Regions from separate parts of the Pseudoalteromonas ardens genome, predicted to be linked through region 2. Evidence: predicted binding sites of a transcription regulator. Region 2 holds the regulator's gene; the other holds the start of a gene.

Region 1 (3,417 bases), 960 kb from region 2:
ACAAGGTTTTTACGCCCAGCTTGTATGCGGTAAGTAAATCTTTGAGCAACAGCTTCATAGGCACTTTGCCACCTTCAAACTTAGTCGGGTCGTAGTTGGTATTTGCCGAAATAGTTTGGTCAACAAACTTTTGCATAATACCGACCAGGCCTAAATAGCCATCGTTTGAAGGGATATCCCATAATAGCTCGTAGTTGTCCTTCAGTCGCTCGTACTCAGGCACTACTTGCTTAAGGATACCATCTTTACTGGCCTTAACGCTAATGTGGCCGCGTGGAGGCTCAATGCCATTCGTTGCGTTAGAGATCTGAGAAGACGTTTCAGATGGCATCAACGCAGACAAAGTCGAGTTACGCATACCATATTGCATTACGTCCTGACGTAATCCGTCCCAGTCCAGGTGCAGAGGCTCGTTACAGATACCGTCTACATCTTTTTTGTAGGTATCGATTGGCATAATGCCTTTTGCGTAGGTTGTCTCATTAAATTTAGGACAAGCACCACGTTCCTGAGCCAACTTGTTAGATGCTTTCATCAGGTAATACTGAATGGCTTCGAATGTTCTGTGGGTTAGGCCATTAGCGCTGCCATCTGAGTACTTAACGCCATTTTTTGCCAGGTAGTAGGCAAAGTTGATGACACCGATACCCAAAGTGCGACGACCCATAGTGGCATTTTTTGCCGCTGGAACAGGGTAGTCCTGGAAGTCCAGCAAGTTGTCCAGAGCTCGAACAGCCAGCTCAGCAAGCTCTTCCAGTTCATCCAGGCTGCTAATAGCGCCGAGGTTAAACGCAGACAGAGTACACAATGCAATCTCGCCTTCTTCATCATTAACATGACTTAGCGGCTTGGTTGGCAGTGCAATTTCCAGGCACAGGTTAGACTGGCGAATAGGGGCAACTTTTGCGTCAAACGGGCTGTGTGTATTACAGTGGTCAACGTTTTGCAGATAAATACGACCAGTACTCGCGCGTTCCTGAGCAAACATAGAGAATAGCTCAAGTGCTTTAATGCGCTTCTTACGGATTGATTCATCCTGCTCATACTGTACATACAGACGTTCGAACTTTTCTTGATCTTCGAAGAACGCGTCGTACAAACCAGGTACATCTGACGGGCTGAACAAAGTGATGTAATCGTCTTTGATTAAGCGAGCGTACATCGTTTTATTGAACTGAACACCGTAGTCGAGGTGTCTTACACGGTTTTCCTCAACACCTCGGTTGTTCTTCAGAACCAGCAGGTTCTCCACTTCCAGGTGCCATAAAGGGTAAAATAGTGTCGCAGCACCACCACGAACGCCCCCTTGAGAGCAGCTTTTCACGGCTGTCTGGAAGTGCTTGTAGAATGGAATACAGCCTGTGTGGAATGCTTCACCATTGCGGATAGGGCTACCTAGAGCACGGATCCGACCTGCATTAACACCGATCCCGGCGCGTTGGCTAACGTACTTAACGATAGCAGACGATGTTGCGTTAATAGAATCAAGGCTGTCTGCCGTTTCAATTAGTACGCATGAGCTGAACTGACGAGTCGGTGTACGTACACCCGACATAATTGGCGTTGGCAGTGAAATCTTAAACTGTGAAACCGCGTCGTAGAAACGCTTGATATAATCAAGTCGCGTTTCTTTCGGATAATCTGAGAATAAGCTGGCTGCAACCAGAATATACAGGAACTGAGCGCTCTCATAGATTTCGCCAGTCACCCGGTTTTGCACCAAGTACTTACCTTCTAGCTGTTTGACGGCGGCGTAACTAAACGACATATCACGATCATGCTCCAGGAAGTCGTTTAGCTGCTCATATTCTTCTCGAGTATAATCAGTCAATAAACCTGCATCATAGCGCTTGTCTTCAACCAGCTTAGTCACATGATCGTACAAATGAGGTGGCTCAAACTGACCGTAAGCCTTTTTACGCAAGTGGAATACTGCCAGGCGCGCTGCCAGATATTGATAGTCTGGCGTATCTTTCGAAATTAGATCAGCGGCGGCTTTAATGATGGTTTCATGGATGTCTTCGGTGCGAATACCATCATAAAACTGAATGTGAGATTTAAGCTCTACCTGAGAAACAGACACATTATTCAGGCCTTCAGCAGCCCAGTTTATCACTCGATGAATTTTATCTAAATCAAGCGGCTCTTTACGGCCGTTGCGTTTACTGACAGATAATTGTTGGTTCATAGCTACGCCTGTATTCCCCCGGAATGCGGTAATTGTCATCGCATATTCATAATTGCTTAGCATTTCACCACTATATATGGTGTCCGCTAGAAAGAGGATCACAAGATAGTGGGGTTATCGCTATTTTGCAATAGAGCAACTTTCTATGGATTGTGGATAACATAGGGATAATATTTTTATGTTAGCAAACACTAACCTTCTGCTATCCAACATGGCTGCAAGCAAAAAAAAATCAACTCACGACAATCGATTTTTCTCTTTTTTTAAGAAAATTTTGCAAACTGCACGACTGTTTTTTTTCTGTGCAAAATTGTTCTCAATATAGTTCACAACACTACATATAGTGGCATTTTTTAATCAATGCCACTAAATATACGAAATGAGTGATTCTGGGTTAGTAAGATTCAGATCCGCAGACCAACTTTGTGCCTCTTCCAGGGATGGAATGAAGCCCCACAAGGCGGCGGCTGATCGCATTCCTGCCGCTTTTGCCGCTGCAATGTCGCGTTCAGCATCTCCAATATAGGTACACCTGGTGGGATCTACGCCCAATTGTTTAGCGGCAAGTAAGAGTGGCTCAGGGTGTGGTTTAGCAACTTCCAGGGTGTCGCCGCACACCACAACCTCAATGCCCTTAAGCGGGCCGATCTGGGCCAGCAGGGGTAGGGTAAGAAAAGTGGGCTTATTGGTCATAATCGCAATTTTAATTTCCCTGCTCTGTAAGGCTTGAAGCAAAGCTTCAATACCTTCAAAGCAGCGAGAGTGAACAGCAATGTGTTGTTCGTAATAATCCAGCAGCTGTTGCTTTAAAGCTGAAAAGTCGAATTTGCTGAGCTGTTCTCCAAAGCCGACTTCCAGCAGCGCCTTTACACCATTGGAGATGGCCGGACTGTATACCGTACGCGGTACCTCGGCCATTTCGTGCTGTTGTAAAACGTGATTGAGTGCGGCGCCCAAATCATCACTGGTATTGAGCAGGGTGCCGTCGAGATCAAATATTACTGCCTGTGTCATGCGAGTTTCTCAAAGTGGAGGAGGTAATTAACACTGACGTCATTAGTCAGCGTAAAGGTTTTACCGAAGGGGTTATAATTGATACCGGCAGCGCGGCGCACTTTCAAGCCTTCAGCTTCGGCCCAGCCTATCAGGGTAGAGGGGCGGATGAACTTGTTGTGGTCGTGGGTGCCCGGAGGTACCATCTTCAACACTCGCTCAGCCGCAACAACGGC
Region 2 (3,417 bases):
TAAAACCTACAATGCCATTCAATATGGTCTGAATGAAGAAACGGGCGAAATTGATTACGCACAGGTTGAAGCGCTGGCATTAGAGCACAAGCCAAAAATGATCATCGGCGGTTTCTCTGCTTACTCAGGTATTGTTGACTGGGCTAAATTCCGTGAGATTGCTGATAAAGTAGGCGCTTACCTGCTGGTTGATATGGCACACGTAGCGGGTCTGGTTGCTGCGGGTATCTACCCAAGTCCAATTCCACACGCACACGTTGTGACAACGACTACACACAAAACACTGGCTGGTCCTCGCGGTGGTTTGATCTTGTCTGCATGTGGTGATGCGGATATCTACAAAAAACTGAACAGCGCGGTTTTCCCGGGTGGTCAGGGTGGTCCTTTATGTCACGTGATCGCAGCTAAAGCAGTTGCATTCAAAGAAGCGCTGCAAGAAGAGTTCAAAGCCTACCAGACACAAGTGGTTAAAAATGCACAAGCGATGGTCGCAGTACTTCAGGAGCGTGGTTATAAAGTGGTCTCTGGTAAGACAGACAACCACCTGTTCCTGCTTGATTTGATCGACAAAGACATCACAGGTAAAGATGCTGACGCTGCGCTAGGTCGTGCTAATATCACAGTGAACAAGAACTCTGTACCAAACGATCCTCGTTCTCCGTTTGTGACGTCTGGTCTGCGCATTGGTTCACCGGCTATCACGCGTCGTGGCTTTAAAGAAGCTGAAGCGGGCGAGCTGGCAGGCTGGATCTGTGACGTACTTGATAACATCGAAGATGATGCGGTACAGGCACAGGTAAAAGAAAAGGTTAAAGCAATCTGCGCTAAGCTACCTGTTTACGCGTAAAGCTGAAAGATTATCGAAATCGATAAGAAAAGGCCGCCTTAAGTGCGGCCTTTTTTATGTGCATCAAATGCTACTATCTTGATATACTGGCAGCAATTGGCTCAAAGTGCTATCTGAAATCAATGAAGCAGTTTGGGTTTTTGTCTGTTTTTCATAGTGAGCTTTTATGCACTGTCCATTTTGTACGGCAAAAGAAACCAAAGTGATTGATTCACGATTAGTTGGCTCGGGCCATCAGGTCCGCAGGCGACGCGAGTGTATTTTGTGTCATGAGCGTTTTACCACCTTTGAAGGTGCAGAGCTGGTTATGCCCAGGGTCATCAAGCAAGATGGCTCCAGAGAGCCATTTAACGAAGACAAGTTACAAAATGGTTTGCATCGCGCGCTGGAGAAGCGTCCGGTGAGCACCGAGCAGATTGAAGAAGTGGTTCATCAAATCAAGTCTCAGTTACGAGCGACTGGCGAGCGAGAGGTACCCAGCCAGCTTGTTGGTGAGTGTATTATGGAAGCATTGAAAAAACTCGACAAAGTCGCTTACGTGCGGTTTGCGTCGGTGTATCGCTGCTTTGAAGATGTGAAAGAGTTTGGCGAAGAAATTGCCCGACTGGGGGATGAATGAGTTTTACACAGGCCGATCATACCTATATGGCACGCGCCATTGAATTGGCTCAGCAAGGCCGTTTTACCACAACACCCAACCCAAATGTAGGCTGCGTGATCGTTAATAATGGTGAGATTGTCGGTGAAGGATTTCATTTGCGAGCCGGAGAGCCACATGCAGAAGTGCACGCCCTGCGTGAAGCGAAAGCGCGAGCTCGGGGTGCAACAGCCTATGTGACGCTTGAGCCCTGCAGCCATTACGGCCGTACTCCTCCGTGTGCAAAAGGCCTGATCGAAGCGGGTGTAAGCAAAGTCATTGCAGCTATGGTCGATCCTAACCCTGAAGTGGCCGGGCGGGGATTGGCGATGCTCAATGAGGCCGGGATAGACACAGCCTCCGGTTTGCTGGAGCAACAAGCCCGAGCACTGAACAAGGGGTTCTTAAAGCGCATGGAGCATGGCCTGCCTTTTGTTGTCTGTAAATTGGCTGCAAGCCTGGACGGTAAAACGGCACTGGGTAATGGTGAAAGTAAATGGATCACCGGGGAAGCGGCACGACGAGATGTTCAGCTTGGTCGGGCACAAAGCTGCGCAATTTTAACTGGCGCGGACACTGTGCTGGTCGACGATGCCCGGCTTAATGTGCGCGCACAGGAGCTTACGGACATCGAACGTCCTGTTGAGCAATGGCGACAACCGGTTCGGGTGATTATTGACTCGCAAAATCGTCTGCACCCGGAATTAGCGCTGTTTAAAATTCCATCGCCAGTCGTTATTTTGCGTTCAGACCTTGATAATCAGCACAACTGGCCACATTTCGTAGAGCAAATTAAAATTAATACCCATGCTGGTAAAATTGATTTGCATGCAGCGCTGAGCATGTTAGCTGAGCGTAATATCAATCAGATCTGGCTGGAAGCCGGTGCAACACTGGCAGGTGCGATGCATCAGCAAAACCTGATTGATGAGTATCTGATTTATCTGGCACCCAAAATTATTGGCACCGATGGCAAAGACTTGTTCAACAGCGCGCCGCTGGCGTCGATGAGCGAGATCACTGAACTACATATTGCTGAGGTCGTGTCGATTGGGACGGATATTCGCATCACGGCAAACAAACAACAAGGTAAGTAAGACATTATGTTTACAGGCATCATTGAAGCAACGGGCACATTGACAGAGCTAACGCTTAAACAAGGTGACCTCAGCGTCCGAGTTACCAGCACAAATCTGGATATGGATGATGTGCAACTGGGCGACAGTATTGCCACCAATGGGGTGTGTCTGACCGTTGTTGAGAAGTTTGCTGACGGCTTTCGTGCCGACGTCTCAAATGAAACGCTGAAGTTAACCCGTTTCGGTGAATATCGGGTTGGACAAAAAGTGAATCTGGAAAAAGCCTTGCAACCGATCTCTCGTCTTGGTGGCCACTTGGTATCTGGTCACGTCGACGGCATTGCTGAGGTCGTCGCCGTGCAGCCCAATGCACGCGCTACAGATTATTGGCTCAAAGCGCCAGCACAATTAATGAAGTACATACCCTATAAAGGCTCCGTGGCCATTGATGGCATAAGCCTGACGGTAAATGACCTGGATGGTGACAAATTCAAGTTGACGATAGTGCCACACACCGCACAGGAAACTACCATTGTCGACTTTAAGGTGGGAACCTTACTCAACCTGGAAGTGGATCAGATAGCACGTTATCTGGAAAGGTTGATCCAGGGTGAACCGGTTGCCACGCAGCAATCAACTCTCACATCTAGCTTGCTCGCCAAAGCTGGGTTTATTAAATAACTTGCCAATTACGACTTACTAACGGAAAGATTATGAGCTTAAACAGCGCACAAGAAATCATCGACGACATCAAAGCCGGTAAGATGGTCATTCTGATGGATGATGAAGACCGGGAAAATGAAGGCGATCTGATCATTGCGGCAGAGCATATCACGCCAGAAGCAATTAACTTT

The links. Region 2 encodes NrdR, which represses ribonucleotide reductase genes. Its sites were predicted from a motif close to AAACACNANATNTNGTGTTT; they were not measured.
Region 1: the regulator NrdR is predicted to act here: its motif matches at 2,254-2,273, upstream of nrdA (class 1a ribonucleoside-diphosphate reductase subunit alpha).

The regions. Positions count from the first base shown of each region.
Region 1 covers NZ_JASJUV010000002.1:325,792-329,208, reverse strand. Annotated here, with positions in the region: gene nrdA (class 1a ribonucleoside-diphosphate reductase subunit alpha) at 1-2,188, opposite strand, end outside; gene QNM19_RS06470 (HAD family hydrolase) at 2,555-3,202, opposite strand; gene ubiG (bifunctional 2-polyprenyl-6-hydroxyphenol methylase/3-demethylubiquinol 3-O-methyltransferase UbiG) at 3,199-3,417, opposite strand, start outside.
Region 2 covers NZ_JASJUV010000002.1:1,282,642-1,286,058, reverse strand. Annotated here, with positions in the region: gene glyA (serine hydroxymethyltransferase) at 1-847, shown strand, start outside; gene nrdR (transcriptional regulator NrdR) at 1,014-1,466, shown strand; gene ribD (bifunctional diaminohydroxyphosphoribosylaminopyrimidine deaminase/5-amino-6-(5-phosphoribosylamino)uracil reductase RibD) at 1,463-2,581, shown strand; gene QNM19_RS10680 (riboflavin synthase) at 2,588-3,244, shown strand; gene ribBA (bifunctional 3,4-dihydroxy-2-butanone-4-phosphate synthase/GTP cyclohydrolase II) at 3,277-3,417, shown strand, end outside.